3 regions of the Kitasatospora sp. NPDC043950 genome follow, and region 1 is predicted to be linked to each of the others. Evidence: riboswitches for the same ligand, from Rfam matches in the RefSeq annotation. Region 1 holds a riboswitch; each other region holds the start of a gene.

Region 1 (10,126 bases):
TCCCCGGCCTGTCCCCCGACGCCCCCTGGCGCCTGTACGTCCTCGACCTCGCCACCATGACCGAGACGGCCACCGCCGAACAGCGCAACATCGACGACCAGGCCGTCTGGTCGGACACCGGTACCCTCCTCTACGCTCTGCCCGGCGACTACGGCGCCGACCTGTGGACCGTCCCCGCCGACGGCGGCGGTGCCCCCCGGCGGGTCACCCAGGCCGCGGTCGCCCCCGCCTACCTGGGCTGAGGAACTCTCGGCTACGGTCCCTCGTCGAGCACAATGACGTCCTGATCGAACGGGGGAACGACAATCGTGGACGGCATCCCGCCCGAGCGCGCGGTCACCGACTCCTGGCCGGCCCTGCACGGCCGACCCGTCCTGCGGCGCACCGTCGCCGTCGGACTGGTCCTCTGCGTGTCCGTCGCGGCCGCCCTCGTGGTGCGCGGCGTCAACTCGCTCACCGCCGGCCGCGTCGGCCGCGAGACCGACCGCGACCGCGCCGAACTCCTCGCCGGCCTCCACCCCTCCCAGCACCCCGGTGTCGGCCGCTCCTACGTCCCCGTCGGCGCCGTCTACACCCACACCCCCGACGGCGCCCCCATCGCCTACCTGCACTACCGCGTCGCGGGCAAGGACGTCGGCCTCGGCGACTTCCTCCGCGCCTACGACCTCCCGGCCCCCGGCCCCACCGCACCCCTCCCGGCCGACCTCACCGCCGCCCTCGGCGGCGACGGCCCGGCCGAGGCCCCCGAACTCCTCCCGGACCCTGAGCCCGCCCCCACCCCGTCACCCACCCCCGACGCCACCACCGCGGACCCGGCGCCCCCGGCGCCCGCGGCACCCCCTGGCCTCCAGGCCGCCGACCCCGACGCCGACGCCGAACCGGACGCCGACGCCGACCCCACCCCGGACCTCGACGACGAAACCCCCGAGCCCACCCCCTCCGTCACCCTCCCCCTGACCCCGACCCCAACGCTCACCCCGACGCCCACCCCCTCCCTCACCCCCACCCCGCCCCCCAGCCACCCCCAGACCACCCGCCGGATCTACGTCGCCACCATCCCCGGCGCCGCCCCCGGCGCCGCCGACATCTACATCCGCGCCACCGGCTGAGCGCGCCCCCGGCGTCTGCGCCTGAACCGCCGCGCGGTCCGGCGCTTCGGCGTACGTTGGGGGGCCGGGGCGGCCCCGCGGTGACGGTCGGTCCGGACGTGCGCGGGCGGCAGCGGCAGCGGCAGGCGGCCGTAGTGGTCGGGCAGTTCGCGTGTCCGTGGCCTCCCCGGTGGCGTTAACCCGGCGGGAACCGCACCGGAGGAGGAGCCCATGAAGGACAAGACCCCCAGGGACATCGCCGTCGACGACCAGCTGCGGGCGGCAGGGGCGGAGGGCGCCCAGTGGCTCAGTGCCGCCGGGTGGGGGTCGCCGGTGACGGTCCCGGTGCAGAAGGCCGCCAGGTGGCAGCAGGAGACCAGGGCCCGGATGCTGGCGGCGCAGGCGGACGAGTCCTGCACGTGGTGCGTCCACCTGCTCAACGGCGGCCCCCAGCCCGTGGTCGTCCACGCCGAGCACCCGACCCACCTGGTCTGCCGCGCCTGCTCCATCGCCGCCCGCCCCCGCCGCGCCTGCCTGGACTGCGGCGGGCCGGCCGCCTCCGCCTCCCCGGCGGACGGCCGCGAGGACGTCTTCATGGGCCCGGTGGCGATCTACACCCGCCTCCGCTGCGCCACCTGCCACCGCGCCGACCGCCCCGACCGCCCCGACCCCCTGACCGGCACCTTCGGCAACGGCCCGTCCTGAGACGGGCAGGGCCCGAGGGGGGGTCACGGTGACGCGGGGTTCCCGGGGGTCGCCTGGTAGGTGGCTGCGGCGGAGGTGAAGGAGGTGGCCAGGGACGGGGCTCCGGCCCAGTGCAGGTGCAGGTAGGAGGCGTGGACGTGGCTGCCCGCGAAGCCCTCGGTGCGGGGGCCGGTGGGCAGGCGCCAGCCCCAGGCGGGGTGCTCGCCCGCGCCCGGTTCGCAGACCGTCCGGTGGAACTCGTGGCCGCGCACCCGGGTGCCGGTCCGGGCGAGCGGGGAGTCGTGCAGGGCGACGGCCTCCCGGTAGCCGAGGGTGAGCCGTTCGGTCATCCGGGCGCCGGTGTCCAGCACGCCGCACATCGGCAGGCCGTCCAACTCGCGTCCCAGGTAGAGGAGTCCGGCGCATTCGGCGGCGATCGGGCCGCCGCCGGCGGCGAACTCCGCGATGGCCCCGCGCAGCGCCGTGTTGCCGCTCAGCTCCCGGACGTACAGTTCGGGGAAGCCGCCGCCGATCACCAGGCCGGCCGTGCCGTCGGGCAGCGCCGAGGCGTGCAGCGGGTCGAAGGGGACGACCTCGGCGCCTGCGGCGGTGAGGAGTTCGGCGTTCTCGGCGTACGAGAAGGAGAACGCGGCGCCGCCCCCCACCGCGATCCGCGGTGTGCCGGCCACCGGGTCGACCTCGGCCGACGGGTTCCACGGTTCGGCGGTCAACTCCGGGGCCGTCCGGGCGAGTTCGAGCAGGGCGTCCAAGTCGACCGAGGCGGCGACGAGTTCACCCATGTCGGCGACGGCGCGCAGGGCCTCCGCCGAGCGCTCCACGGCCGGGATCAGCCCGAGGTGGCGGGACGGCGTGGCGACCGCCGTGGAGCGGCGCAGCGCGCCCAGCACGGGCACGCCCGAGCCCTCCTCCAGGGCCTCGCGCAGGAGGTGCTCGTGCCGGTCGGAGGCGACCCGGTTGAGGATCACCCCGGCGAGGCGCACCTCCGGGTCCCAGGAGGCGAAGCCGTGCACCAGCGCGGCCACCGACCGGGACTGCGAGGAGCCGTCCACCACCAGGACCACGGGCGCCCGCAGCAGCTTGGCGACGTGCGCGGTGGAGGCCAGCTCCCCCCGCCCGGAGGCCCCGTCGAACAGGCCCATGACCCCCTCGACCACCGCGACGTCCGCCCCCGCCGCGCCGTGCAGGAAGAGCGGGGCGATCCGCTCCGGGCCGCACAGGAAGGCGTCCAGGTTGCGGCCCGGGCGCCCGGCGGCGAGCGCGTGGTAGCCCGGGTCGATGTAGTCGGGGCCGACCTTGTGCGGGGACACCGCCAGCCCGCGCGCGGTGAGCGCCGCGATCAGGCCGGTGGCGACGGTGGTCTTGCCGGCGCCCGAGGAGGGCGCGGCGATGACGAGGCGGGGGATGGCGGCCAACGGCCTGCCGGCAGTGCTCAACGGTCTACCACTCGATACCGCGCTGGCCCTTGCGGCCGGCGTCCATGGGGTGCTTGACCTTGGTCATCTCGGTGACCAGGTCGGCGAATTCGGTCAGCGGCTCGGGTGCGTACCGGCCGGTGACGACGACGTGCTGGCTGCCCGGGCGGTCCTTGAGCACCGACACGACCTCCTCCGGGTCGACCCAGCCCCAGTGCATCGGGTAGGTGAACTCGTCCAGCACGTAGAAGCGGTAGGTCTCGGCCGCCAGGTCGCGCTTGACCTGCTCCCAGCCCTCCTTGGCGGCCGCCTCGCTGTCCATCTCCATCTCGCTGGAGCGCTGGATCCACGACCAGCCGGAGCCCATCTTGTGCCAGTCGACCGTCCCGCCCTCGCCGGAGGCGCCGAGCACGCGCAGCGCGTTCTCCTCGCCGACCTTCCACTTGGCGGACTTCACGAACTGGAACACCCCGACGGGCCAGCCCTGGTTCCAGGCCCGCAGCGCCATGCCGAACGCGGCCGTGGACTTGCCCTTGCCGGGGCCGGTGTGCACGGCGGTGATCGGCTGCGTGCGGCGCTGACGGGTCGTCAGGCCATCGTCGGGGACGCTCTCGGGGACACCCTTGGGCATGTCGGCTCAGGCCGCCTTTCGCATGGTGGTGGCACGGTTCTCGCGCCGGCTGTCCTGCCGGTTCTCGCGGACGAGCGAGGCGACGCCCTCGGGGCGCAGCTCGTCCAGGCTGACGGCGGTGCCGCCGAGCAGCCCGGCCAGGGTGCGGGCGAGGCCGAGTCGGACGGGGCCGGACTCGCAGTCCAGCACCACGCTGGCGGTGCCCTGCGCGGCGAACAGCCCGGCCGCGCGCTGCGACCGGGCGAGCGCGTCCCGCCCGCCGGTGGCCCGGCCGTCGGTCACCACGACCAGCAGCGGGCGGCGGCTCGGGTCGCGCAGCCGCTCCACCCGCAGCACCTCGTGCGCGCGCAGCAGGCCGGCGGCCAGCGGGGTGCGACCGCCGGTGGGCAGCGACTCCAGCCGGGCCGCGCCGACCTCCACGGACGACGTCGGCGGCAGCGCCAGTTCGGCGTCCGCGCCCCGGAAGGTGATCATGCCGATCTTGTCGCGCCGCTGGTAGGCGTCCATCAGCAGGGACAGCACGGCGCCCTTGACGGCGGTCATCCGCTGCCGGGCGGCCATCGAGCCGGAGGCGTCGACGACGAACAGCACCAGGTTGGACTCCCGTCCCTGGCGGACCTGTTCGCGGAAGTCGTCCTTGCGCAGCACCAGCGCCCGGCCGGCCCGCCCGCGTGCCGCCTGGTGCGGTGCGGCGGCCTGCAGGGTGGCGGTCAGGTGCAGCCGGCTGAGCGCACCCTGGGGGCGCCGGGCGCGCACGGTGTGCCCGCCGGTGGTCTCGGCGGGGGAGCGGCGGCCCTGGGCGCCGTGGCCGGTGCCCTGCACGGTGAACAGCTTGGTCCGGTACGGGTCGCCGGCCGCGACCGGCGCCGACTCCCGTGCAGGGGCGGGGTGTTGGGCCGGCACGGGCTGCTGGAGCGGCTCGTCCGGCTCGGCGGCCGATGCCTCCGGACCAGAGGCGGGCTCGGGGGCCCCGCCACCGTCCGGGCCGCCGCCGGGGCCGCCGTCCGGGCCCGGACCGTCGTCCTCGGGGCCGTCGCCCTCGCCGTCGCCCTCAGCCTCTCCTGAGCCCCCGGGCTCCTCGGGCTCCGACGACTCCGAGGGCTCCTGCGGCTGCGCGTGCTCCTCCAGCGTCCGGTCGAGCTGTTCCTCGTCCAGCCCCGGCGCGTCGAAGGGGTTGCGGCGGCGCCGGTGCGGCAGCGCCAGCTGGGCGGCCTTGCGGACGTCCTCCTCCAGCACCTCGGTCCGCCCGTCCCAGGCGGCGAGCGCGACGGCGGTGCGGGCCATCACGATGTCGGCGCGCAGCCCGTCCACCTCGAACGCGGCGCACACGGCGGTGATCTGACGCAGTGCCACATCCGTCAGCTCCACCTTGGGCAGCAACTCCCGCGCGGCGGTGATGCGTTCGGCGAGCGCCTGCTCGTCCGCGGCGAACCGCGCGGCGAAGCCGGCCGGGTCGGCGTCGTAGCCGAGCCGGCGGCGGACCACCTCGGCGCGCTCGGCCGGGTCCCGGGTGGCGGCGATCTCGACGGTCAGGCCGAACCGGTCGAGCAGCTGCGGCCGGAGCTCGCCCTCCTCCGGGTTCATCGTGCCGACCAGCAGGAAGCGGGCGGCGTGCCGCACCGACACGCCCTCGCGCTCGACGTACGAGCGGCCCATCGCGGCGGCGTCCAGCAGCAGGTCCACGACGTGGTCCTGGAGCAGGTTCACCTCGTCGATGTAGAGCACGCCGCGGTGCGCCTTGGCGAGCAGCCCCGGCTCGTACGCCTTGACGCCCTCGGCGAGCGCCCGTTCCAGGTCGAGCGAGCCGACGATCCGGTCCTCGGCCACGCCGACCGGCAACTCGACCAGCTGGGCTGGGCGTTCGGACGCCGAAGGGCGGTCGTGCGGCCCGTCCGGGCACTGCGGGTCCGGAGCGGCCGGGTCGCAGGCGAACCGGCAGCCGTCGACGGCCGCGAGGGTCGGCAGCAGGCCGGCCAGCGCGCGCACCATGGTCGACTTCGCGGTGCCCTTCTCGCCGCGCACCAGCACGCCGCCCACGGCCGGCGAGACCGCGTTGAGCAGCAGTCCGAGCCGCAGGTCGGGCATGCCGACGATCGCGGTGAACGGATAGCGGACGTCACTCATGCATACTCCCCAGGTGCCCCGGGCGCCAGGAACGGCAGCGATCCGGCCGCCGGCACCCCGCCCTCGATCAGCTTCCACAGCGCGTCGGTGTCCGCGTGTTCCTCGATCAGGTCGCCCAGCCGGTCCAGCCGGGCCTCGCGCGCCTCGGCGAACGAGGTGTCCGGCGCCGGCACGAACGCCCGGCCCGCCAACGCGGCGACCTCGCGCAGGAGTTCACGGCGGAAGCCGTCGTTCTCCAGCGCGCCGTGCCAGGTGGTGCCCCACACCGGGCCGACCCGGCAGCCGTCCAGGCCGTGCCCGTCGTCATCGGAGAAGAACGGCTCGCCCCCCTCCACGGCCACCACTCCGTGGTGGATCTCGTACCCCTCGACCCGCTGCCCGTACGCCGTGCCGGCCGGCCGCGCCAGCACCTTCTCGGCGCCGAACCGCACGTGCGTCGGCAGCAGGCCCAGGCCCTCGACCGAGCCGGCCCCGGACTCCACCTCGTCCTCGATCCCGCGCGCCAGCATCTGGTAGCCGCCGCACACCCCGAGGACCGGCAGCCCGGCCGCCGCCCGCGCCTTCAGCGCCGGCTCCAGGCCGCGTTCGCGCAGCCAGGCCAGGTCGGCCACGGTGGCCCGGGTGCCGGGTAGCACCACCAGGTCGGCGTCGGCCAGTTCCTCCGGCCGGGTCACCCAGCGCACCAGCACTCCGGGCTCCTGCGCCAGCGCGTCCAGGTCGGTGAAGTTCGACAGCCGGGGGAAGCGCACCACGGCCACCCGCAGCACGTCCGCCCCGAGCGGGCCGCGGCCGTCCACCCGGTCCACCACCGTGGACAGGTCCAGCGAGTCCTCGGCGTCCAGCCACAGGCCCGGCAGCATCGGCAGGGTGCCCAGCACCGGACGGCCGGTCAGCCCGTGCAGCATGTCCAGGCCGGGCGCCAGCAGCCGCGCGTCGCCGCGGAACTTGTTGACGAACCAGCCCGCCACGTGCCGCTGGTCCTCCGCCGACAGCAGTGCCAGCGTCCCGTACATCGCCGCGAAGACGCCGCCGCGGTCGATGTCCCCGACCACCACCACCGGCAGCCCGGCGGCCGTCGCCAGGCCCATGTTGGCGATGTCCCGGTCCCGCAGGTTGATCTCGGCGGGCGAACCGGCGCCCTCGCAGACCACCACCTCGTAGCGGCGGCGCAGATCCGCCAGGCACTCCAGCGACCGTTCCAGCAGGACGGGCTTGCGCTCGCGGTAGTCCAGCGCGCCCACCTCGGCGACCGGCCGGCCCAGCAGCACCACCTGGCTGCGGCCGTCCGCCCCCGGCTTCAGCAGCACCGGGTTCATCGCCGCCTCCGGCTCCACCCTGGCCGCCTGCGCCTGCATCGCCTGCGCCCGGCCGATCTCGGCGCCGTCGGCGGTGACGAAGGAGTTCAGCGACATGTTCTGTGCCTTGAACGGCGCGACCCGCACCCCCTGCCGGGCCAGCCAGCGGCAGATGCCCGCGGTCACCACGCTCTTGCCCGCGTCCGAGGTCGTCCCCGCGACCAGCAGTGCGTTGCTCATGCCCTTCCCCTCCACCGTGTCGTCAGCAAGCGCAGCGCGACGTGCCCCGCGACCGTCGTACCCAGGGCCAGCGCGCCCACCCGCCGGGAGAGCACGCAGGCCCGCTCGATGTCGTCCGCCGTCACCGGCCGCAACTCCGCGCCCAGCACCGGCCGGTGCTCCACCCGCTCCCCGTACTGGAGGGTCCCGCCCAGCCGGACGCCCACCGCGCCCGCGAAGGCCGCCTCCGCCTGGCCCGCGTTCGGGCTCGGGTGCGCCGAACCGTCCCGCCGCCAGACCCGCCAGGCCGTTTTCGGCTGCGGCGCGGCGGCCACCGTGAGCAGAGCCGTCAGCCGGGCGCCCGGCCAGCCCGCCACGTCGTCCAGCCGGGCCGAGGCCCAGCCGAACCGGGCGTACCGCGGCGAGCGGTGGCCGACCATCGCGTCCAGCGTGTTCACCGCGCGGAACGCCAGCAGCCCCGGGGTGCCCGCCAGCGTGCCCCAGACCAGCGCGTTCACCACGGCGTCCGCCGTGTTCTCGGCCACCGACTCGACCACCGCGCGGGCGATCTGAGGCCCGTCCAGCGCGCTCGGGTCCCGCCCGCACAGGTGCGGCAGCCGCTCCCGCGCGGCCGCCAGGTCGCCCGTGGCCAGCGACCGGCCGATGGTGCGCGCTTCCCGGGTCAGCGAGGTGCCGCCCAGCACCGTCCAGGTCGCGGCGGCCGCCAGCGCGGCCCGGCCCAGCGGACGCCGGCCCACCGTACGGTCCAGGGCCACCGCGCCGGCCGCGACCGCGCCGACGCACAGCGCCGTGTACCCGGCGCCGGCCACCCGGTCGTCCTGCCACACCCGCCGCTCCAGCCGGGTCGCCGCACCGCCGAAGACGGCCACCGGGTGGCCGCGCCGGGGGTCGGCGAAGCGGGCGTCCGCGGCGAAGCCCGCGGCGGCGCCGAGCGCGAACGCGGCGGCGCGGGTCAGCGGGCGCACGGCGGGTTCGGCGGAAGGCCGCGTGGGGTCCGGCGGGGCGGGGCAGCCTGCATCGCGTGCGTGTCCTCACTCAGGGTCCGCGCCCTGGATCGACGTACCGGGGGCGAGAGTCTCCTGGCTTCCGGGTCGGACACACCCCCGGGCCTTCCAGCGGCTTCTGACGGTCCGCCGTGGCAATGTTCCGAGCGTGCTCCCCGGTGACAGTGGCGGGACCGCGCCGGACTCGCACCGGCTTCCTCTGCATGCCTCCGTTTGGCCCCAGGATCCCATCACGCGGCCGAACCGGGAGTCAACCGAGGTCACGGAGGGGTTGGTCACACCTCGGAGCCCCGTCGCCACCTCCGATCCGCCCGCCCCGCCCTGCCTGACGCCCGCCCAGCCCGAGGCCCCGCCGTGCCCCGGACGGCCCAGCCCGGTGGCCGCCCGCGCGGCCCCCCGGTGAACTGGTGCCCGGACACCGCCCGGACACCGTCCGGTCCAAGACCAGCAGAGCGGGGAGCGATATGCGTTGGGGAACCGCGGCCGTCGTGGCGGCCGCCGTCGTCGGCGCCGGGGCCGCCGGGGCCGCCGTCCTGGTGATCGGCCGCCGGGCCTCCGAACGGCTGGTCCACCCGGCGAGCGCCGCCCGGGAGTCCGGCCCCGTCCTGGTGCGGAGCCTCGCCGCGGGCCGGATCACCTTCAACCGCCGCCCCGAGAGCCTGCGCCCCGGCCGCTGGGCCGTGGAATGGGACGACCACGGCCACGCCGTCGTCGAGGAGGTCCTGCACAGCGACGAGAACGGCGTCACCCGCCGCCTCGTCCGCGCGGACCGGGGCACCCTCACCCCCGGCACCGAGGTCCGCTTCACCCCCCGCGTCCACCTCGGCGACCCCACCGAGGCGCTCGGCCTCCCCTTCACCGACACCGCCGCCGACGGCGAACTCGGCGCCCTCCCCGCCTGGCGCCTCGACGGCAAACGCGGCACCTGGGTGATCCTCGTCCACGGCCCCGGCGCCGACCGGCAGCAGACCCTCCCGGTCCTCCCCGTCCTCGACCGCCTCGCCCTGCCCGCCCTCGCCGTCACCTACCGCGGCGACCAGGGCGCCCCGGCCTCGCCGGACGGGCTCGGCCACTTCGGCGAGACCGAGTGGCGCGACGTCGAGTCGGCGGTACGGCTCGCCCTCGACAGCGGCGCCGGCCGGGTCATCCTGTACGGCTGGTCCCTCGGCGCCACCATGGCCCTCCAGACGGCCTCCCGCTCCGCCTGGGCCCATGCCATCAGCGGCCTCGTCCTGGACTCGCCGGTCCTCGACCTGCCCGCCACCGCCCGCCGCGGCGCCGCCCGGGCCGGCTACACCGGCGCCGCCGCCGAGCTCGGCGCCCTCGCCGCCGAGGGCCGCACCGGCGTCGACCTCGCCGACTTCGGCCGCATCGCCGAGGGCGCCGACCTGCGCGTCCCCACCCTCCTCCTGCACAGCCCCGACGACCAGGTCGCCCCCTTCCGCGCCGCCGAGCGCCTCGCCGCCGCCCGCCCCGGCGTGGTCAGCCTCCGGCCTTTCCCGGGCGCCGACCACGCCACCCTCTGGAACTCCGCCCCCACCCACTACACCGAACTCCTCCGCCGCTGGCTCACCCCCCTTCTCTGAACCCAGCCCCCCCGCGCGAGAAGTCACACCCGCGGGGCCTC
Region 2 (10,126 bases), on a different contig from region 1:
GTGCCGTCCAGCACCTGGTGCGGCGGTCGCGGCGTCGAATCTTGGTGTGTGGTCATGCCGAAGCGGACCTCCTTCCCCGCCTCACTGGACGGGCCTTAAAGGATGTCTGGGACTGCCCCCGCCGACCGGGCGCGGGCTTCGAGCCATCCTAGCAGCGGGCCGGGAGGCAACCGGACACGCACCATTCCGCTTCGCCGGGTTCACGCCCCGGACGCGCCGAGGATGCGGGCCATTCGCACGACTGCCCCATTCGGCTTGACGCAGCTACCTTACTCTACGTAACCTCACAGTGAGTTACGAGACGGACGTCGAACCCACCGGTAACGGCGTCGGCAATCGTCCGTGACCCACCACTGAACGCGAAGCAATCTCGTCCGGGGAGATCAATGTCCAGCGACTACGCGAAGCAACTCGGAGGCAAGCTCCGAGCGATCCGCACTCAGCAGGGTCTCTCCCTGCACGGTGTCGAGGAGAAGTCCCAGGGGCGCTGGAAGGCAGTCGTCGTCGGCTCGTACGAGCGCGGCGACCGTGCGGTCACCGTGCAGCGGCTGGCCGAGCTGGCGGAGTTCTACGGCGTCCCGGTGCAGGAGCTGCTGCCCGGCGGCACCCCCGGCGGCGCGGCCGAGCCGCCGCCGCGCCTGGTGCTCGACCTGGAGAGACTGACCCAGGTCCCGTCCGAGAAGGCCGGCCCGCTGCAGCGCTACGCGGCGACGATCCAGAGCCAGCGCGGCGACTACAACGGCAAGGTGCTGTCGATCCGCCAGGACGACCTGCGCACCCTGGCGGTCATCTACGACCAGTCGCCGTCGATCCTCACCGAGCAGCTGATCTCCTGGGGCGTGCTGAACCCCGACGCGCGCCGCGCGGTGCGCGAGGAGGAGGCGAGCTGACGCTCGCCGCACCGGCTCCCGCCGGCTCGGTCCGCGGTCCGGGCCACGCCCCGGGCCGTGCAGAAACGTCACGGCGCGGCACCCCGCATCCCGGGGGCCGCGCCGTCGCGCGTCCACGGCCGGCTCAGCAGACCGTCCCCAGGCTGTAGCCGGGCTGCGCCGCCACGCCGTCCAGCCGCACCGGCCCGGCAGCCGGCGCCCAGTCCTGCCCGCCGCTCGACCAGGCCCAGGAGGCCGGCAGGAAGTGCTCGTCGGCGGCTCCGCCACGGGCACCGCCCGCCGCCACCGAGCCCTGCGAGCCGTGCAGCACCGCCACCCCCGGCAGCTCCAGCGCCAATCCGGCGCACAGCACCGCGCAGACCAGCTCCAGGTCCTCGTCGTTGATCCGGACCACGCCGTCCTCCCACTGCAGCACCCGGGCCGCCGCGGTCAGCCGCCCGCCCGGCGCGTCCACCCGCAGCCGCAGCTCGTACACCCCGGCGCCCGCGCCGACCAGCATCCGGCGGAACACCTCGGCGCCGCGCTGGCGGGCGGCGCGCACCCAGCGGGCGTGCTCCTCGTCGACCTCGCCCGCGGCCCCGGACAGGCCGCCGTCCAGCAGCAGGTCGGCGTGGCAGAGCGTCAGCCCGTTCTCCCGGGCCCGGACCAGGCGCGGCACGAAATCCCCGGCCAGTTCCTCGCCCTGATAGGCCAACAGCTGGGTCTGCAACGGCGGATTGACCAGGTAGCGGTCGCGGGCGAGCGGCTCGGCCGGGTCCAGCCCGTGCAGCACGCAGAACTCCGCGAAGTCCTGCGGGTGGAACATCCGGGCCCGCACGGTGTCGAAGCGCTCCAGGGCGTCGGCCAGCAGCTCGGCGGTCTCGGCCAGGTAGTGCTCGTGGTCGGCGGCGTTCGACAGCCCCCAGGCACGGGCCCGGGCGAAGTCGGCCGCGCTGGTCAGGATCCCGATGACGAACGCCTGCTCGGCCCCCTCGACCCGCCGCCGCTGGTGCGGCGCCCGCACCGTGGGTCGCGGGCCGCCGGCGGTGCAGTCGGAGTTGCGGCGGGCGCGGCCGTTGCGGCTCATGCGCCCACCTCGCTGCGCTCGGCACGGGCCTGCGCCCCTGCGCGCCTCTCGGTGGTCCGCTCGCTGCGCTCGCTCACGGGATGGCTCCTGGCATCGACGGGTACCGTCGGCGGGTGACGGTCAGCGGCCGGCTCGCCGCTGACCGTCTATCTCCCCATCCGCGCGCGCCGCACACGTACGGCGTGTCACAGGAATGTAACCGACGGTAAGACGATGTGATTCACGCCGTCCGCGGCACCCGGGCGAGCTGGCGGGACTGCGCGACCAGGCGGCCGGACTCGTCCCAGACCTCGGCGTCCTCCTCGAAGTACCCGCCGGCCACGTTGCGGGTGGCGTGGGTGACCCGCAGCCAGCCCGGGACCGGCCTGGCCCGCAGGTGGACGGTCAGTTCGACGGTCGGGGCCCACCCGGGCAGGCCCAGGTCGAAGGTCACCGGCGGCAGCGCGTCGGCGACCAGCAGGAGCAGCAGCGGGTCGGGATCGCGGCCGTCGGCGAGCCGGAACCAGCCCTGGATCCGCCCGTTGCCGGACGGCTGCCCGAGCGCCCAGCCGATGGTGGCCGGGTCCAGCCGCAGGTCGAAGCGCTCCAGCAGCTCGGCCTGGGCGATCAGCTCCCGGGGCGCGTGCTCGACGCCGACGCACTGGTCCGGCGGCGGCAGCTGCGGCGGCACGGCGCTGGTGCGCACCTCGCCGTCGGCGGTGGAGAGGTCGCCGTGGCTGGCGACCACCCGCAGCCGCTCCACGCCGTCCTGGCTGAGCGAGGCGGTGCCGGTGGAGAGCCCGCGGCCGGTGCGCAGCACCTCGGTGCGGACGGTGGCCGGGCCGGGCGTGGAGGCGGACAGGTAGTAACCACTGATCGACACCGGGTCGGGGTGGTCGCCGTGCTCCAGCGACAGCGCGTGTCCGGCGACGGCGAGCAGCAGCCCGCCGTTGACCCCGCCGCCAATCTGCCAGCCGGCACCGAGTTCGGCCTCGTAGCGGCCGGGCTCGTCAGGGTGCCGGGTCAGGGCGATGCCCTGGTCGAACTCGCTGCGGGTCGCGGTGGTCATGGGGGTGGCCTGCCCTTCACTGCGGGTTTCCGAACGCCAAGTTACTGGCGAGTAGGGCACCACCTTACGCCGCCCGGGTGAAACGCGCGACGGCCGCCGGACCCGGAATCCGGGTCCAGCGGCCGTTCTGCGGGTCTCACCACCGCCGGTGGTCGGGACCTACCGGCGGATGCTCGGCTTCAGCTCCAGGAAGCGGGCGAGCAGGCCGTTGACGAAGGCCGGGGAGTCGTCCGTGGAGAACTCCTTGGCGATCTCCACGGCCTCGTCCAGGACGACCGCGTCCGGGACGCCGTCCTCCCAGATCAGCTCGTAGGCGCCGAGCCGCAGGACGTTGCGGTCCACGATCGGCATCCGGTCGAGGGTCCAGCCCACCGCGTACTGCGAGATCAGGTCGTCGATCCGGCGAGCGTGCTGGACGTACCCCTCGATCAGCTCCATGGTGTACTCGCCGACCTGCGGGGTGCCCTCGTCGGGCTTCGGCTCGCGGGCGCGGGCCACCCAGTCCGCGAGGACCCGCTGCGGGTCGACCCCGCGGTGGTCGGCCTCGAAGAGGATCTGGAAGGCCCGGGTGCGGGCCTTGCTACGTGCGGCCGACACGGACTTACTTCACCCGGCCGAGGTAGCTGCCGTCGCGGGTGTCGACCTTGATCTTCTCACCGGTGACGATGAAGAGCGGCACGGCGATCTCGGCACCGGTCTCCAGCGTGGCCGGCTTGGAGCCGCCGGTGGAGCGGTCGCCCTGGACGCCCGGCTCGGTGTGGGAGATCAGCAGCTCGACGGAGGCCGGGAGCTCGATGTACAGCGGGGAGCCCTCGTACATGGCGACCAGGGCCTCGAAGCCCTCCAGCAGGTACTTGGAGGCGTCGCCGACGACGGCCGGCTCGACCACGATCTGGTCGTAGGTGTCCGTGTCCATGAACACGAAGTTCTCGCCGTCCTTGTACGAGAACTGCATGCCGCGCTTGTCGACGTTGGCGGTCTCGACCTTGGTGCCGGCGTTGAAGGTCTTGTCGACGACCTTGCCGGTCAGGACCTCCTTGAGCTTCGTGCGCACGAAGGCCGGGCCCTTGCCGGGCTTGACGTGCTGGAACTCGACGACGGACCAGAGCTTGCCGCCCTCCAGCTTGAGGACCATGCCGTTCTTGAGATCGTTCGTGGAAGCCACGGGCGCACTTACTCCTGGATATAGCTGTCAAGGAACCAAGGCTTGCGTCCTGCCGCCGACGGCCGACGGGCGGCCGCGGTCACAGGGCGAGGAGCTCCTTGGTGGTGATGGTGAGCAGCTCGGGCCCGCCCTCCTCTGGGGGACGCACCACGAGCGTGTCCTCGATCCGGACACCGCCCTTGCCCGGGAGGTGGACCCCTGGGCCGACGGTGACCGGCACGCGGCTGTCCAGTTTACCCATGTCCGACGGGCCGAGGCGCGGCGCCTCCCGGATCTCCAGCCCGATGCCGTGGCCCACCGGGTGCGGGGAGGTCTCGGTGTGGCCGGCCGCCTCCAGGATCTGCCGCGCGGCCCGGTCGGGCACGCACTGCTCCACGCCCGGCCCGAGCGCCTCCCGGGCGGCCCGCTGGGCCCGGAACACCAGCCGGTGCAGCTCCACCTGCCAGGGCGCGGGGGCGGCGCCGATCACGAAGGTCCGGGCGGTGGAGACGCCGTAGCCCCGGTACTGGGCGCCCATCACCACGGTGAGGAAGTCGCCCTCCTCCACCCGGCGGTCGGTCGGCTGGTGGGCGGGCTGGCCGGAGTGGCTGCCGGTGCCGACGGACACCGGGTAGGCCGCCCGGTCCGCGCCGTGGTCGATCATCCGGCGTTCCAGCTCCATCGCCAGGTGCCGTTCGGTGCGGCCGACCAGGATCGACTCCAGCAGTTCGCCGAGCGCCTGGTCGGCGATCTCGGCGGCGATCCGCAGGTCGGCGATCTCGTGCTCGTCCTTGACCACCCGCAGCCGCTCGACCACCTGCCCCAGGTCGGCCAGCCGGGCCCCCTCCGCCAGGCCCGCCACCGCGCGGTGGCGGCTGACGGTCAGGTCGTGCTCCTCCACCGCCAGGTCCGCCACGCCCAGTCGCACGGCGGCGGCGGCCGCCGCCAGGGCGGTGTCCGCCGAGGCCGCCACCGGTACCTGGGTGACGTCCGGCGCGATCAGGTGTTCCCCGGTGTCGTCCGCCGGCAGATCGTCCGGCACTGCCAGCAGCACCCGCTCCCGGGTCAGCAGCAGCGTCGCCCCGCAGGGCGCGCAGCCCGTCAGATACCGCACGTTCGCCGCCCGGGTGATCAGCGCCGCATCGGCCCCGGCCGCACTGCAGTGCTCCCTCACCCGCTCCCGCCGACCCGCGTACGCATCAGACATGCGTCGAGCCTACGAACCCCCACTCCGATCCGCCCGCCGAGCACCCCCGACAGGGCGCGCCCCCACCCCCGCACGCCCCCTCCGTGGTCGCTACGCCCCCTCCGGGTCGATCAGGCCGCGGCGGTAGGCGGGGACCAGGTTCTGGGGGACGAGCAGTTCGCGGCCGTTGAGGGTGATCGGGACGAGCTTCGGGGCCTTGCCCTTCCACTGGGCCCGGCGGTGCCGGGTGTTGCTGCGGGACGTCTTGCGCTTGGGGACGGCCATCGGGGGCTCCTTGTCGGGTGGTGACGGTGGTGACGGTGGTGGCGGTGGTCCGGTTACCGGGTGGTGCCGGCGGCGTACGGGAGGAGGGCCATCTCGCGGGCGTTCTTGACGGCCCTGGCCACGGCGCGCTGCTGCTGGACGGTGAGCCGGGTGACGCGGCGGCTCCGGATCTTGCCGCGGTCGGAGACGAAGCGCCGCAGCAGGTCGGTGTCCTTGTAGTCGATGTACTCGATGCCGGCCGTGAACAACGGGTTCGGCCGGGCCTTGGGCGGGTTCGGTCGCTTACGCACAGTGACGGCTCCTCAGTGAACGGGGTCGAGCAGGTCCCGGAAGGCGTCCGGCAGGGCCTTCCAGCCGGGTTCGCCCGCCGCGAGTTCGGCGTCGGTGAGCAGACAGGAGTCGAGCAGCCCGGTGACGCCGTCGACGTCGAGGCCCTCCGCGGTGAAGCTGAGCTGCTGCACCCGGTCGCCGTGCAGAGGGTGCCAGTCGAGGGCGGCGGCGGCCCGGCGGGCGGGCGGGTAGAGCTCCCAGGCGGCGTCGGGCAGGGAGGTGAGCCAGGGGCCGCACTCCTCGACGGCGAGGTTGGCCCCGGCGGCGTCCCAGGCGAGCATCAGGTCGGGCCGGTTGGCCAGCCAGAAGCGGCCGCGGCTGCGCTGGGCGGCGGGGACGAGCAGTTCCAGCGCCCGGTGCAGCCGCTCGGGGTGCAGCGGGCGTCGGCGCTCCCAGACCAGCGTGGTGACGCCGGCCTCGTCGCTCTCCTGCGGGAGCAGCGCGATCGCCGGGTTGACCCGGTCGCGGGCGGCGGCGACGTCGAAGCCGCCGAGGGCGGCCCGGGTGAGCGCCCCGGTGCCGAGCCGGACGACCCGGGCGGTGGGGTGGAGCTGGCGGAGCAACGCGAGCCCGGGCGCGTGCGCCGTCGCCCGCGGGACGGCGAGGGTGGTGGCGTACTCGACCTGGTGGGCGAGCGCCTCCGCGCGGGTCCGCTGGTCCTGGACGGCGGTGTGCTCGCCGTGCTCCACCAGGTCGTCGGAGACGGAGAGTTCGCCGATCAGCCGGTCCGGGTCGACGGCCGTGACCACGCCCGCGAGTTCGACGGCGTCCTCCAGGTGGCGGCCGTCCGCCTCTCCCCCGGCGATCACCTCGACGGCCGGGTGCGGGTCGCTACCGCCCCACAGTTCGACGATCGCGAGCCCGTACCGGCCTTCGTCGGCGATCCGCAGCAGTCGCGGCAGCAGGTCCTCGCGCAGGGCGCAGCAGGGGCAGTCGTTCACCAGCGGGACGTCGGCGGCGTCGAACCCGCCTCCCGCGTCGCGCAGTTCACGGCGGACGACGCCCTGCGAGGCCTCCCGCAGGTCATGGTGGAGGACCACCGCGTCCACCGCGGCCGCCGCCAACTCCCGAACGGCGGCGCGGCGTTCGTCGGCGTGCAGTCCGGCGACGACCACCACGGGCAGTTTGATCCCGTCCACGCCGCTCACCAGCTGGCCTTGCGGACGCCGGGCAGGTGGCCGGCGTGGGCGTGGACGCGGAGGTTGACCCGGGAGAGGCCGAAGGCGCGCAGGTAGCCACGGGGGCGGCCGTCGACGGCGTCGCGGTTGCGGATCCGGGTGGCGCTGGCGTCGCGAGGCTGGCGGGCGAGTTCGGCCTGGGCGGCCGCGCGTTCGGCGGGGGCGGTGCCGGGGTGGGCGATGATCCGCTTGAGCTCGGCGCGGCGCTCGGCGTACCGGGCCACGACGGCGCGGCGCTGCTCGTTCTTGGCGATCTTGCTCTGCTTGGCCATCAGACCTTCCCCCCTCGGGCGCGGATGCGGGCGACGGCGGCCTCGATGCCGATCGTGTCGATGGTGCGGATGCCCTTGGCGCTGAGGGTGAGCCGGACGTACCGGCCCTCACCGGGCAGCCAGTAGCGCTTGTGCTGGATGTTGGGGTCGAAGCGGCGGCGGGTGCGGCGGTGCGAGTGCGAGATCGCGTTGCCGAATCCGGGTTGGCGGCCGGTGAGTTGGCAGTGGGCGGACATGGGTGCTCCCTGGCGTCCGGGAATGGGCGGGACGGAGCTCACGTTACACCAGATGAAAATGACTTCCATTTCGGTGTACGGTTTCGCCCCAGCCCCGAACACCCCGCCAACCCGGGAGGACACCCATGGCCCGCAGCGAACTGCGCCCCGTCATCAAGCTCCGCTCCACCGCCGGCACCGGCTACACGTACGTGACCCGCAAGAACCGCCGCAACGACCCGGACCGGATGGTCCTGCGCAAGTACGACCCGGTCGCGCGCCGGCACGTCGACTTCCGCGAAGAGCGCTGAACCCCGCCCGCCCGACGACCGGCACCGGCCCGCAGCGACGAAACGGCGCCTCCCCCGGGATCCCGGGGGAGGCGCCGTCGCTGATCGCTGCCGTCGCTGATCGCAGCCGTCGCTACTCGGCGGCCACCCAGCGCTTCTCCACCCGGGCCAGCTTCCAGTAGGCGATCGCCGCGGCCCAGACCACCACGAACAGCCCGGCGATCGCGTAGCCGACGTTGTCCAGCGAGATGCCCGCGATCCAGCCGGTGACCGGGTCGGTCAGATCGAGCTTCTCGTGCAGCACGCCGACCAGTTCGATGGTGCCGATGACGAAGGCCACCGCGATCGACAGCCCAGTGATCGTCAGGTTGTAGTACACCTTCCGGACCGGGTTCGCGAAGGCCCACTGGTACGCGAAGTTCATGAACGTCCCGTCCAGGGTGTCGAACAGGCTCATCCCGGCCGCGAACAGCAGCGGCAGGCAGACGATCGCGTACCAGGGCAGCCCGGCCGCCGCGCCCGACCCGGCCATCACCATCAGGGTGACCTCGGTCGCGGTGTCGAAGCCCAGCCCCAGCACCATGCCCACCGGGAACATCTGCCCGGGCCGGGTGATCGACCGGGTCGCCCGGTTCAGCACCCGGGCCATGAAGCCGCGCGAGTTGAGGTGCTCCTCCAGCTGCGCCTCGTCGTACGACCCGGCCCGCATCGCCCGGAACACCTTCAGTATGCCGAGCAGCGCGGCCAGGTTGAGCGCGCCGATCAGGTAGAGGAACGCGCCGGAGGCCGTCGTGCCGACCATCCCGAGCCACTTGTGGGTGGTCGAGTCGTCGTCCATCAGCGTGCTGGCCAGCTGCGCGCCGCCCGCCACCAGGGCGGCCATCAGCACCACCATCGAGGAGTGCCCGAGGGCGAACCAGAAGCCGACCGAGACCGGCCGCTTGCCGTCCGCCATCAGCTTGCGGGTGGTGTTGTCGATCACCGCGATGTGGTCGGCGTCGAAGGCGTGCCGCATGCCGAGGGTGTACGCGGTGATCCCGAGGCCCACCCCGAAGACCTGGGTGCCGACCGCGTAGTTGTGGGGCGCGACCAGGAAGACGAGCGTCCCGAAGGCCACCACGTGCATGGCCAGGATCACCCCCATCAGCCCGGCCGTGCGGACGGTGTCCTCGCGCTTCCAGCGGAACGTGGGCAGCACGGACGGTGTCGCCGGCGCCTCGGCGGCGGCGGTTTCGGGCAGGGTCATTCGGGTCACGCTCCAGCACCTCGTGGAAACACTTCGTGAGATGCCGTGGCCGGTCTCCTGGCTTACGGGGGTCCCGTACCCGCCTTCCCAGGTGCGCGAGGCTCCCAGTGGCGTCGTGGGTACGGACGTCTCTCCATCGTCGACGATCACGATGGCCCGATCACAGTGGCGAGGGCCGCTCCGGACTGGGACCCCTGAGGATCCGTCACCGGTCTTCCCGAGCACCACGGCGGGGAACACCGTAGGGGCCAGGACCCACCCTTGCAAGGCTGCGCACCTGCGCAGGTGTCCAGGATCACAGGCCCCCTCCTGCAACAATGTGCGCATGCATCTCGTACCGGCCGACCGCGCGGGCCACCGCACCATCGACGGACACCGGGTCTGCGAGGCCATCGCCGCGATCGGCGACCCCGCGCACGTCCGCACCTGGGCCGAGCGGTTCTCCCTGCTCGCCGACCCCGGGCGGCTCGCCCTCCTGCTCGCCCTCCACCGGGCCGGCCCGCTCGCCGTCTCCGACCTCGCCGTCGCCACCGGCATGCGCGACCCCGCCGTGTCCCAGGCCCTGCGGCTGCTCCGCACCGCGGGCGTGGTCACCGGGGACAAGGACGGGCGGATCGTGCGCTACCGGCTCGTGGACGAGGCCCTGCGCCCCCTCCTCGACGCGTGCGCCGCCGCCGAACACCACGAGCCCAGCGCGGCCGTCGTCTGACCGGCTCCTCCGGAGGACGCGCCGGGGCCCGGCCGGAGCAACCCTCGAACGCGGTCAGGCCGCCTGGCAGGCGGGGCACCAGAAGAGGTTGCGCGCGGCGTGCTGCTCCGTCCGGACCTCGGTGCCACAGACCAGGCAGGGCATCGCGGCCCGCCGGTAGACGTACACCTCGCCGCCGTGGTCGTCGACGCGCGGCGGGCGGCCCATCGCCTCGGGGGTGTGCTCGGGGCGGACGGTGTCGATCCGGCCCGCGCCGACGCCCTCGTG
Region 3 (10,126 bases), on a different contig from region 1:
TGATCGTGTACGTGCCGTGGCAGGTGGTTCGGTCGCCCGGGCTCTCCGCCGGGGCGAGCGCGGTCGAGGCGCAGGTGATGTCGGCGACGTGGTCGTCGGTCACGTGGACGCCGGTCAGCTCGGTGCCCCCGGTGTTCTGGACGGTGTAGCGGAAGGTGACCGTCTGCCCGACCGTGTAGGGGCCGGGCGTCTGCACCTGCTTCTCGATGGCGAGGCCGGGCGGCCGTTCGATCGGCACGCTCTGCGAGGACGGCGGCGAGGAGACCGGTCGGCCGCCCGAAGCGCCGGTCGCGGTGGCCGTGTTGTCGATGGAACCGTGGGTCACGTCGGCGGTGGTGACGGTGTAGGTGGCAGTGCAGGTGACCGTATGACCGCTCGCGAGCGTCGTCGTGGGACACGAGACCGGGCCGACCTTCGGGTCGTTGACGGCGAGGCCGGTGATGTCCGTGGCACCGGAGTTGGTGACCACGAAGTCGTACGGCACCCGCGTCCCGGCCACCAGGTCACCGGGCAGCGGCTGCCGGACCTGCTTGACGAGGTTCAACTGCGGCAGCGGCTGGTTGCTGCTCACCACCACGTTGCGGATGAGGTGCACGTCGGTGAACAGACCGGTGGAGGCCGCGAACCCGAACTTGTAGGTGGCGGGCACCGGTTGCGGGGCGGGTGTGCTGAGCACCTGGTGGGAGCCGGTGCCGTCGTTGAAGTCGACCGACACGGTGAGCACCGGGTCGGGCGTCGGGGTGAGCTCGACAAGGACCCGGCGGCGCGAGGGTTCGAGCGCGGTCTCGGCCTGGGCGGGGGTGGCCCCCGGGGGCAGCGCGGTGAGCGGCCCTTGCAGGGTGCCCGGGAGCGTCGACGGCCAGGGTGCGGTGGTGCTGAAGTTGCTGGTGGTGGCGGTCAGGAAGCAGTAGCCCTCGATCCCGTCGCCCGGGCCGCGCACCGTGACCATGTTGGCCCCGGGGCCTGGGACGCGGAACGCCGTCCCGGCGGGCGAGCGGGTGGGACAGCCGTTGCCGCGGTGCTCCCAGTCGCCGAAGTAGTTCCCGAGGACATCGAGCCCCACGCCCAGGTAGCCGCGGTCCACACCGGGCAGGAAGGTGGCGGTGGGATCGTCGTCGGGAAGCTTCTGCGCGTACCCGAGGCTGCCGCCGAAGGCGCCGGGGTGGGTCAGCGCGCCGTCGCCGTTCACCAGGAAGAACGAGATGCCGTCAGCGGGGTTGGCCGGGGTCGTGCTCCCGTACTGCCACTGGTCGAAGGTGACATCGAGGCCCTGGTTGGCGGGCAGCGCGTTGTTGTAGAGGACCGCGCCGGCCTGGTCGTTGGACGCGTCCGTCAGCCGCAGATAGCCGTGCGGCGCTCCGCCGGGGGGCGGCACCGGGCCCACGCCGCCCGGGCAGCCGCCGAGCGGATGGTCCCCGGGGCCGGGCGCGGCGGCAGCCGGCGCGCCGGTGAGACAGGCCGACCCCACGCCGGTGAACTCCGGGGCGGCGGCCTGGGTGAACGTCTCGCTGACCAGGGGCGAGCCTCCGGCCCGAGGCTGCGCCTGGGTCCCGATGTCCAGGCACAGGGGCATTCCGGCGCCCACGATCAGGGCCAGGGCCCCTGCGGCGAGCCGGGCCGTCCGGACGCGCCGCGGGCGCTGTCCGGGAGGGACTGAGTGCTGTTCATGTGTCATGTCCCCACATATAGCAGTCACTCTGAGTATTCATCACAAAGGCAAGCTGTTACGAAATTACCCTTCGGTGACTTCGCTGCCTACTGCGGGGGGATCCGGGCCCGCTATCGCACGACGAGAATCTCCGGCATCGGCAGGCACCACTCGCCCAGCATCCCGATGAGGATCCGGCGGGCCAGTTCCCGGGCTTCGATCCACCCTGGATCGACCGTCAGAGCCTCCCTGTCCCACCGGTCCGAGTTCTCCCGGCCGCTCATCCCGGCGAAGATCGCATCGATCGCTCGAAGGTCACGTAGCGCCTCGCGGCTGAGATCCCCGTCCTCGACCAGGCCCTCGGCCATGCGGAAGGCGTGGTCGAAGTCCAGGGCGACCTCATCCGTCGAGACACCCTGCTCGTCCACCCAGGTCAGCTGAGCCGAGGGATCGGCCGCCAGCACGGCCAGCGCCTCGACAAACAGGCGTTCACGGAAAGGAGCATCAGGGACTCTCACCTGGGAATCGTTGCACGGCTCAGCGGGGTAGGTTCCGAGGCCTGGACATGGAGGACCAGGACATGGTCATGCTCGACGCTGACACCGCCGGCTACGCTTCCCGCACCCCCAAGGGCCCTCGCCGAACCGCCCCGAGGCGGCCTGATGAGATTGGTGGGGGCGTTCGAGAGAACTCTTCCGGCGATCAACGACGAGTACGTGGACGATCGCGGGGTCACCGGGCGAGTTCGGGTACCAGTTCGGCGGCTGCTTCGATGCGGTCGAGGACGTTCCGGGCGGAGTCCGACAGCGGGTAGCGGCCGGCGTCGGCGCGGGTGGCGCGCGATCGGTCGGCGTCCGCGCGGGAGAGCGACGACAGCCCTCTGGCCAGCAGGTTCAGGGGGTGGTCGAGGTCGAGGACCACGGTGGAGTAGAAGCCGTCGGCGCTGTCGCGGGTCGGCGGGAACAGGCCGCCCTCGTAGACGGCGAGCCTGCCGTACGGTGCTGACTCGAAGTGCCCGATGCCGGTGTCGAGGGAGCCCAGGAAGGGCGGCGAGGTCCGGCTGTCCAGGGACGTCTGGTCGTAGAAGAAGTTCTCGTTGCCGCCGTCCCCGACCAGGAGGTCCCAGGCGGGCACGGGGCTGAGCCTGTGCAGGGCCCTGGGTGGTGGGAACGAGGCGGGGTGCAGCGGGCGCAGGCGGTCGCCGGCCACCTGCCACCGCTGCAGGCCACGGTCCAGGCCGGCCGTGACCAGGGAGTCGGCGGTGAACGCGATGGCGCTGATCGGTCCGTGGCCGAGGTGGTCGTCCGCGGCGAACTCGTGCATCGGTTCGAGCCTGCTGTCGGTGATCAGGATCCGGAACCCGTCGGCGAACGCGATCCGGGTGCCGGAGGGGTCGACGGCGAACAGGTCGGCGCGGTTGAAGCCGAACTCCGCCAGGTCGAGCTGCAGCTCCTGGCCGCCGGAGAACCCGAGCGCCGCCCTGACCAGCCTCAGGCCCGTCACGAAACCGTCGGCCGTCGCCTCCACCCGTGCTCCGAGCAGCGCCGTGCCGCCGGCCAGGACCGTCTCCCCGCCGGGTGTGTACTCGACGAGTTCCGCGTTCCGGAGGTGGCCGTCGCCGGCGAAGTCGCGCAGGGCGACCACGGTATCCGCGTCCACGCAGCACAGCGACACGTGGTTCGTCGGGCCTTCGTAGAACTCGTTCAGGACGCCGGTGCGGTCCACGGTCGCGATCCGGCACCGGTGGAGGTCCTCGCCGATCAGGTTGATCGCGGCCAGCGGCAGCTGATGGCAGAAGCCGACCGGGCCGGCGGCGTTGAGAGCGGACGGCAGCACCCGCGACGCCGACGCGTGGACCGACTCGCTGACCCGTGCCACCTCCCGACGGTCGGTCTCGGCCAGCAGCTGGGCCAGCTGGCGCTCCGCCATTCCCTGGGGCTGCCACCGCGATGGCTTCAGGTGGGCGGCTGCCGCCGCGGCCTGCGGGAAGGGGAGGGACAGCACCAGCTTCCACAGACCGCCCCAAGCCCCCTGCCGGGCCAGTGACCTGGCCAGCTCCTGCGTACTCCCGCTTCCCTCGTCTCCCCTGCCGCCGCCCCGTCCGCCGAAGAGCCTCGACATCGCCCAACCCCCTGTCGACTGCGCCGAATTGGCCTTCTGGAATTCTCCCTCAGTGATCATGAAACCGGTACTGGGCCGGAGGCATGCGCGGCGAGGACAACTATTCCGTGTACAGCGTCGACGGAGGCGGGAGTGCGGGCGGCGGGGGGCCGCCAGGGGCGGGCAGAGGCCGGGGAGGGGCGGCCACCCGGCCGCGTAGATCAGCCGGCCGACTCCTGCTCGGCCTCCACCTGGGCGTTCCACTCGCGCTTGGCCGCCCGCCAGGCCTCGTCACTCTGACCGGACCGCCAGTAGCCCGAGACCGACAGCCGCTCGCGCGGGATGCCTCGCTCCACGCGCAGCAGGCGCCGCAGTTCCTTCACGAAGCCCGCCTCACCGTGCACGAACGCGGATGCCGTGCCGGCGGGGAATTCCAGCGCGCCCACCGCCTCGACCAGCGCCTCGCCCACCGGGCGGGCGCCGCGGTGCAGCCAGCTGATCTCGGCCCCGGAGGGCGAGACGATCTTCTGCTCCTCCGCGGCGTCCGCGACCTCGACGAAGGCGTGCACCACGGCATCGGCCGGCATCCGCTCCAGCGCCGCGGCGATCGCGGGCAGCCCGCTCTCGTCGCCCACCAGCAGGTGCCAGTCGGCGCTCGCGTCGGGGGCGTAGCCGCCGCCGGGGCCCAGGAAGCGCACCGTCTCGCCGGGCTGTGCGCGGGCCGCCCACGGCCCGGCCAGGCCCTCGTCACCGTGCACCACGAAGTCGATGGTCAGCTCGCGCAGGGCCGGGTCCCAGGCCCGCACGGTGTACGTCCGGGTGATCGGCCGCTGCTCGGGCGGGAACTCCTCGCGGATCCGCGCCATGTCGAAGGGCTCCGGGTAGCTCACGCCCTCGGGTGCGAAGAGCACCTTGACGTAGTGGTCGGTGAACTCGGTGGCGTCGAAGTCCTCCAACCCCGCACCGCCGAGGACCAGGCGCACCATGTGCGGTGTGATCCGCTCGGTGCGCAGCACCTGTGCTTCACGGGCCTGCGGTGTCCGGCGGGTCGGTTGGTCTGCCATGGTGCCCCCCTGGGCTGTGTGGTCGCGCTTCTTGGTTAGGCTTGCCTAAGTTAGCACCCTTGAGGCGGTGCTCGACCCAGGGACGGCAGCCGATCCCCATTCCGCCCACGACCGGGAACGTGACGCCCCGGCAGCCCTGCTGCGGCTCGCGGACGCGACAAGGTCGCACGGAGCCCCCGCGACCGGTTCGGCGCAGCCAGACCGCGCCGCGCGCCGCCCGGGAGCCGACGACCGAGGTCGCCGCCTGCAGAGCGGCCGCGCCGCACTCCCCGGACCGATCCGGCACCGCAACCCGCTCGGGAGGATAGGGAGCGGGCGGCCGGTCAGGACGCCGGTACGATTTCGGCCGCCCTGCCGGAGGCACTCGTGGTTCAGGTGGCGGGCGACCGGGTGGGGTCGGGCCTCAGGCGCGCCGCACCACGAAGGTGACCTCCGCGTTGTTCCCCCCGCCGCCGATCACCTGGCAGGTGAGACCCGCACCGACAGTGCACTCGTTGACGTTCGACCCGGCGTAGGGGTTGCTCCAGTGGATCAACCCGCTCCAGGTGTCCACGCCGAAGCCGATCTGCCCCTCGGTGCCCGTCAGGAACCCGCACGACTCGGTCTTCCAGCTGGGGGCCACGTTCGGCAGGATGTAGCTCGGGGGCAGAGGACTGCCGGCGCTCCAGCACCCGTGGGCCAGGGTGGCCGAGCCGAGGTAGAGCATGCTGCCGGTCTGGTTCGACAGGGTGACCTGGGTGCTGCGCACCGCGTAGGCGGCGGACGCCACTGGGGCGGCCGACCGCGTCGTTCCGGCGGAGGGGCCGGCGGCCTGCGCCGCGGGAGCCAGGGCCAAGCCGGCGCTCAGCGCCAGGACGGCGGTCAGTACGGAGGACTGGACAACACGCTTGGAGGTCATGGCAGCCAACTCTCTATCGGAGGATGGTCAGGTACATGCCTCAACGGGATGGCGGACCTCGTTGGTTCACCAACCGCCACGACGTGCGGGAATGAGGGCTTGTGTGAGGTTGCGACCAGTCCTGTGGTTCCACCCTCCTCCGAGGGCGGAACAGCGAGACCGGTCTGGAGTTCTGCGACTCCAGCGGCATCACCGCTCTGCTGGCCGTCCGCAACGTGGCCGCCGAACAGGGCGCCGACATGGCCTTGGCCGCGGTCCCAGCCAACACCATCAGGATTCTGCACATCGTCGGACTGGACCGGGTCTTCGCCCTCCACCCCGACGTCTCGGCGGCCACCGCCACCAGCCCCACGGCACTCTGATGACAAGGAGCGTGCCAACGGTGCCGGGCCGCGCGAAGCGGACATCGGCCTCCTGCCCACCGTTCAAGTGTCGGAGCGGCTGAGGTCCCCGGTGCCACCTGTGGTCGGGGTGGAGGTCTGCTGGTGGCCGCCGGGACGCGGTGCCCGCCGGGTGTCGAGGATGCTGTCGCGGGCGGCTGCGGCGACCGCCTGGGGGGTGATGCCGAACTCGGTGTACAGGCGCTGGTAGTCGGCGGACGCGCCGTAGTGCTCCAGGCTGACGATCCGTCCGGCGTCGCCCACCATCTCCCGCCAGCCCTGTCCGATGGCGGCCTCGACGCTCACCCGAGCCCGTACGTCCAGGGGCAGGACCTGGTCCTGGTAGTCCTGGGGCTGGGCGGCGAACCACTCCCGGCAGGGCATCGACACCACCCGCACCGCGAGTCCCCCGGCCGCCAGCAGGGTGCGGGCCTCCAGGGCGAGGTGCACCTCGGAGCCCGTCGCGATGAGGATGACGTCCGGCGTCGCGCCGCCCGGAGCCTCGGCCAGGACGTACCCGCCCCGAGCCGCTTCCCGTGCGGGGGCGAACTCGCCGCTGTCGCGGTCGAGGACGGGCAGGTTCTGGCGACTGAGGACCAGTCCGGCCGGGCGGTCGCGGTGTTCGAGGACGGTGCGCCAGCACGCGGTGGTTTCGTTGGCGTCGGCTGGGCGCACGACGTCCAGACCGGGGATGGCACGCAGTGCGGCCAGGTGTTCGACGGGCTGGTGGGTGGGGCCGTCCTCGCCCAGGCCGATGGAGTCGTGGGTCCAGACGTACGTGACCGGCAGTCGCATCAGAGCGGCCAGCCGGACGGCGGGGCGCATGTAGTCGGAGAAGGTCAGGAACGTGCCGCCGTAGGGGCGGGTCAGACCCTGCAGGGCGATGCCGTTGAGGATCGCGCCCATGGCGTGTTCACGGATGCCGAAGTGCAGGGTGCGCCCGTAGGGGCCGCCCTTCCAGTTCTTTGTCTGGCGGTCGGTGGGGACGAAGGACGGCTGGCCGACCATGGTGGTGATGTTGCTGCCGGCCAGGTCGGCGGAGCCGCCCCACAGCTCGGGCAGGACCGGGGCCAGTGCGGTGAGGACCTCGCCCGAGGCGGCGCGGGTGGCCATGCCCTTGGCGTCGGGGGGAAAGGTCGGCAGGACGTCCGCCCAACCGTCGGGCAGCCGCTGCTCCCGCAGTCGGTCCAGCAGGACGGCGCGCTCGGGGTTCGCCGTGCGCCAGGCCGCGAACCTCTCGTCCCACTCGGCGTGCACCTGCCGGCCGCGGTCGGCGGCCTCGCGTGTGCGGCCCAGGACGTCCTCCTCGACGATGAAGTGCTCTTCGGGGTCGAAGCCCAGCAGCCGCTTGGTGGCGGCGACCTCGTCCTCGCCCAGCGCGGATCCGTGGGCCTTGCCGCTGTCCTGCTTGGTCGGGGCGGGCCAGCCGATCACGGTGCGCAGCATGATCAGCGAAGGGCGGCCGGTCTCCTGCCGGGCGGCGCGGGTGGCCGCCAGGAGCACGTCGACGTCCTCGACGTAGCGGCCGGTGCGCGTCCAGTCCACGGTCTGCACGTGCCAGCCGTAGGCGGCGTAGCGGGCCGGGACGTCCTCGCTGAAGGAGATGTCGGTGTCGTCCTCGATGGAGATGTGGTTGGAGTCGTAGAAGACGATGAGGTCGCCGAGTTCCTGGTGCCCTGCCAGGGAGGCGGCCTCGCCGGTGACGCCTTCCATCATGTCTCCGTCGGAGGCGATCACGTAGACGTGATGGTCGAAGAGGCTGGTGCCCGCTTCGGCGTCCGGGTCGAGGAGACCACGTTCGCGGCGGGCGGCCATCGCCATGCCCACCGCGCTGGCCAGGCCCTGGCCCAGCGGGCCGGTGGTGATCTCCACGCCGGGGGTGTGCCGGTGTTCGGGGTGCCCGGGGGTGGCGGAGCCCCAGGTCCGGTAAGCCTGCAGGTCCGAGAGTTCCAGGCCGTAGCCGGCCAGGTAGAGCTGGATGTAGAGGGTCAGGCTGGAGTGGCCGCAGGAGAGCACGAAGCGGTCCCGTCCCAGCCACCGGTCGTCGCCGGGGTCGTGGCGCATGACGTTCTGGAACAGCAGGTACGCCAGTGGGGCCAGGCTCATCGCGGTGCCCGGATGGCCGTTGCCGACCTTCTGCACCGCGTCGGCGGCCAGCAGCCGCACGGTGTCCACCGCCCGCGCGTCGACCTCGTCCCACCCTGTCCGCCCTGCCACCGGATCCGCGAGGGATTCGTCGCGCCGCGCGGTAGCGTCGTTCTGGTCGTTCGCCATGCCGTTGCTCCTTCGTCTCGGCTTGTCGTCCATCGTTCCTCCGGCACTGGGCGGGCACGACCGCCGGGCCGTCGCCCGCGTGATTGCTGGTGATGTACGAACTATCCCCAGGGGTGGCGCTCTGTCCGGCACGACACACCCTTTCGGTGAGCCGCTCCGCCTCGTCGCTTGCCCCCGAAGTGGGGGAACACACCCCTGACCACCCGTCGCAGGTCCGCGGGAGGGCGTGCGCGGGCCCCCCTTCGACGGCCCGGTGCCTCCGCCGCCGAGCAGGGTCGGTGACGGCGTGCTCGATCCGCTCGACGCCGACGACCAGCCGCGTCTCCGCCCGCCGGCCGAGTGGCGGCGCCCTACTTCCCCGTCACGTGCCCGGACGAGGTCCTGGACCACCACCTGCGGCACTACGCCGTCGAGTTCAGGAACTGGATCGTCGCCGCCCGCACCTGAGACCCCCGACCGGGCCCCGTGGCCGATCCCTCCCGCAACCCCAGGAACGGTCCAGACGACCATCCCACGGGCTGGCCAGCACCGACCTGACCACGCCTGATACCTTGCCATCGCCGTGGTGTACGGGAAACCGGTCTGAGTCCGGTGCGGCCCTCGCCACTGTTGCCGCGGAGTTCCGCGGCCCTCGCTGACCGGCTTTTCCAGCGGTCAGGGCCACTGGGCGGGTTGGAAGAGCCGTCCGGGAAGGTCGGCCGCGGCGCGTTGATGCGGAAGCCAGGAGACCGGCCACGGCGCTACATGTTCCACGAGGGTTTTGGAGAACACGTGCCCAGCGGTCTGCCGTATCCGTTCCGTTCCATATGTTCCGTACGTCCCACAGGTCCGATACGTGTCGGCCGGGCGGTCGCGGCCTTCCTGTTCATCGGCATGCTCGGAGCTTGCACGGGCGCCCCCGCGCCCACCACGTCCGGCGGGACGACCGGAACTGCCGCGCCGGTCAGCGTCGACAATTGCGGGTCCACCGTGACGGTCGGCGCGCCGCCCGACCGGCTGGTGACGCTCAACGAGGGTGCCACCGAGGTGGCCCTGGCCCTCGGCCTGCAGTCCCGCATGGCCGGTACCGCCTACCTCGACGATTCCATCCCGGAGAAGTGGAAGGCGGCCTACGACTCCGTCCCGGTGCTCTCCAAGGACTACCCGACGAAGGAGAAGCTCCTCGCGGCCCGTCCCGACTTCCTGTACGCCTCCTACTCCAGCGCGTTCACCGACAAGGTCGCGGGCACCCGGGGGGAACTGCGCGGCCAGGGCATCCTGTCGTACCTGTCCCCGTTCGGCTGCTCGGACAAGAGCCAGGTGCCGCCGACGACCTGGCAGGCGGTGTGGGGCGAACTGAACGACGTCGCCAAGGTCTTCGGTGTCACGGAGCGGGCCGCCGCGATCCAGCAGCAACAGGAGCAGCAGCTGGCCGAGTTCACGGCGACGGCCGCGGGCAAGGGCTTGAAGGTCCTGTGGTACGACTCGGACACCAAGGCGCCGTTCGTCGGGGCCGGCCACGGCGGACCTCAACTCGTTCTCAATGCCGTGGGCGCCCGCAACGTCTTCGGGGACCTGTCCGGTGGCTGGCAGAACGTGAGCTGGGAGAAGGTCGTCGCGGCGGACCCGGACGCCATCGTGGTCGCGGACGCCGGCTGGGACACGGCCCAGTCCAAGATCGACTACTTGGAGAACGACCCGGTGCTGAGCAAGCTCACCGCCGTGCAGCGCAAGGCTTTCGTGGTGGTGCCGTTCTCGGAGTCGACTCCCGGCGTGCTGCTCG

Evidence for each region. A riboswitch is a leader RNA that binds a small molecule or an ion and turns the genes downstream of it on or off. The one in region 1 is predicted to bind cobalamin.
Region 2: it holds a riboswitch for cobalamin, as region 1 does, so the genes downstream of both, nicT (Nickel transporter NicT) here and AC07BF_RS03865 (cobalamin biosynthesis protein) in region 1, are expected to answer to the same signal.
Region 3: it holds a riboswitch for cobalamin, as region 1 does, so the genes downstream of both, AC07BF_RS30470 (ABC transporter substrate-binding protein) here and AC07BF_RS03865 (cobalamin biosynthesis protein) in region 1, are expected to answer to the same signal.

The regions. Positions count from the first base shown of each region.
Region 1 covers NZ_JBWKER010000004.1:67,778-77,903, reverse strand. Annotated here, with positions in the region: gene AC07BF_RS03900 (TolB-like translocation protein) at 1-242, shown strand, start outside; gene AC07BF_RS03895 (hypothetical protein) at 309-1,109, shown strand; gene AC07BF_RS03890 (hypothetical protein) at 1,320-1,793, shown strand; gene AC07BF_RS03885 (cobyrinate a,c-diamide synthase) at 1,817-3,205, opposite strand; gene cobO (cob(I)yrinic acid a,c-diamide adenosyltransferase) at 3,231-3,836, opposite strand; gene AC07BF_RS03875 (putative cobaltochelatase) at 3,843-5,960, opposite strand; gene AC07BF_RS03870 (cobyric acid synthase) at 5,957-7,495, opposite strand; gene AC07BF_RS03865 (cobalamin biosynthesis protein) at 7,492-8,460, opposite strand; cobalamin riboswitch at 8,568-8,699, opposite strand; gene AC07BF_RS03860 (alpha/beta hydrolase family protein) at 8,964-10,085, shown strand.
Region 2 covers NZ_JBWKER010000050.1:35,816-45,941, forward strand. Annotated here, with positions in the region: gene pyrR (bifunctional pyr operon transcriptional regulator/uracil phosphoribosyltransferase PyrR) at 1-56, opposite strand, end outside; gene bldD (transcriptional regulator BldD) at 387-890, shown strand; gene AC07BF_RS28865 (hypothetical protein) at 1,015-1,956, opposite strand; gene AC07BF_RS28870 (thioesterase family protein) at 2,177-3,004, opposite strand; gene nusB (transcription antitermination factor NusB) at 3,164-3,601, opposite strand; gene efp (elongation factor P) at 3,606-4,169, opposite strand; gene AC07BF_RS28885 (M24 family metallopeptidase) at 4,249-5,355, opposite strand; gene rpmF (50S ribosomal protein L32) at 5,446-5,619, opposite strand; gene rpsR (30S ribosomal protein S18) at 5,673-5,909, opposite strand; gene AC07BF_RS28900 (CobW family GTP-binding protein) at 5,922-7,088, opposite strand; gene rpsN (30S ribosomal protein S14) at 7,094-7,399, opposite strand; gene rpmB (50S ribosomal protein L28) at 7,399-7,635, opposite strand; gene rpmG (50S ribosomal protein L33) at 7,761-7,925, shown strand; gene nicT (Nickel transporter NicT) at 8,038-9,150, opposite strand; cobalamin riboswitch at 9,181-9,394, opposite strand; gene AC07BF_RS28925 (ArsR/SmtB family transcription factor) at 9,476-9,859, shown strand; gene AC07BF_RS28930 (Fpg/Nei family DNA glycosylase) at 9,914-10,126, opposite strand, start outside.
Region 3 covers NZ_JBWKER010000056.1:39,293-49,418, reverse strand. Annotated here, with positions in the region: gene AC07BF_RS30505 (DUF7507 domain-containing protein) at 1-1,573, opposite strand, end outside; gene AC07BF_RS30500 (hypothetical protein) at 1,780-2,166, opposite strand; gene AC07BF_RS30495 (hypothetical protein) at 2,381-3,577, opposite strand; gene AC07BF_RS30490 (siderophore-interacting protein) at 3,970-4,812, opposite strand; gene AC07BF_RS30485 (hypothetical protein) at 5,216-5,710, opposite strand; partial or broken gene AC07BF_RS30480 (STAS domain-containing protein) at 5,875-6,072, shown strand; gene tkt (transketolase) at 6,136-8,364, opposite strand; cobalamin riboswitch at 8,911-9,115, shown strand; gene AC07BF_RS30470 (ABC transporter substrate-binding protein) at 9,238-10,126, shown strand, end outside.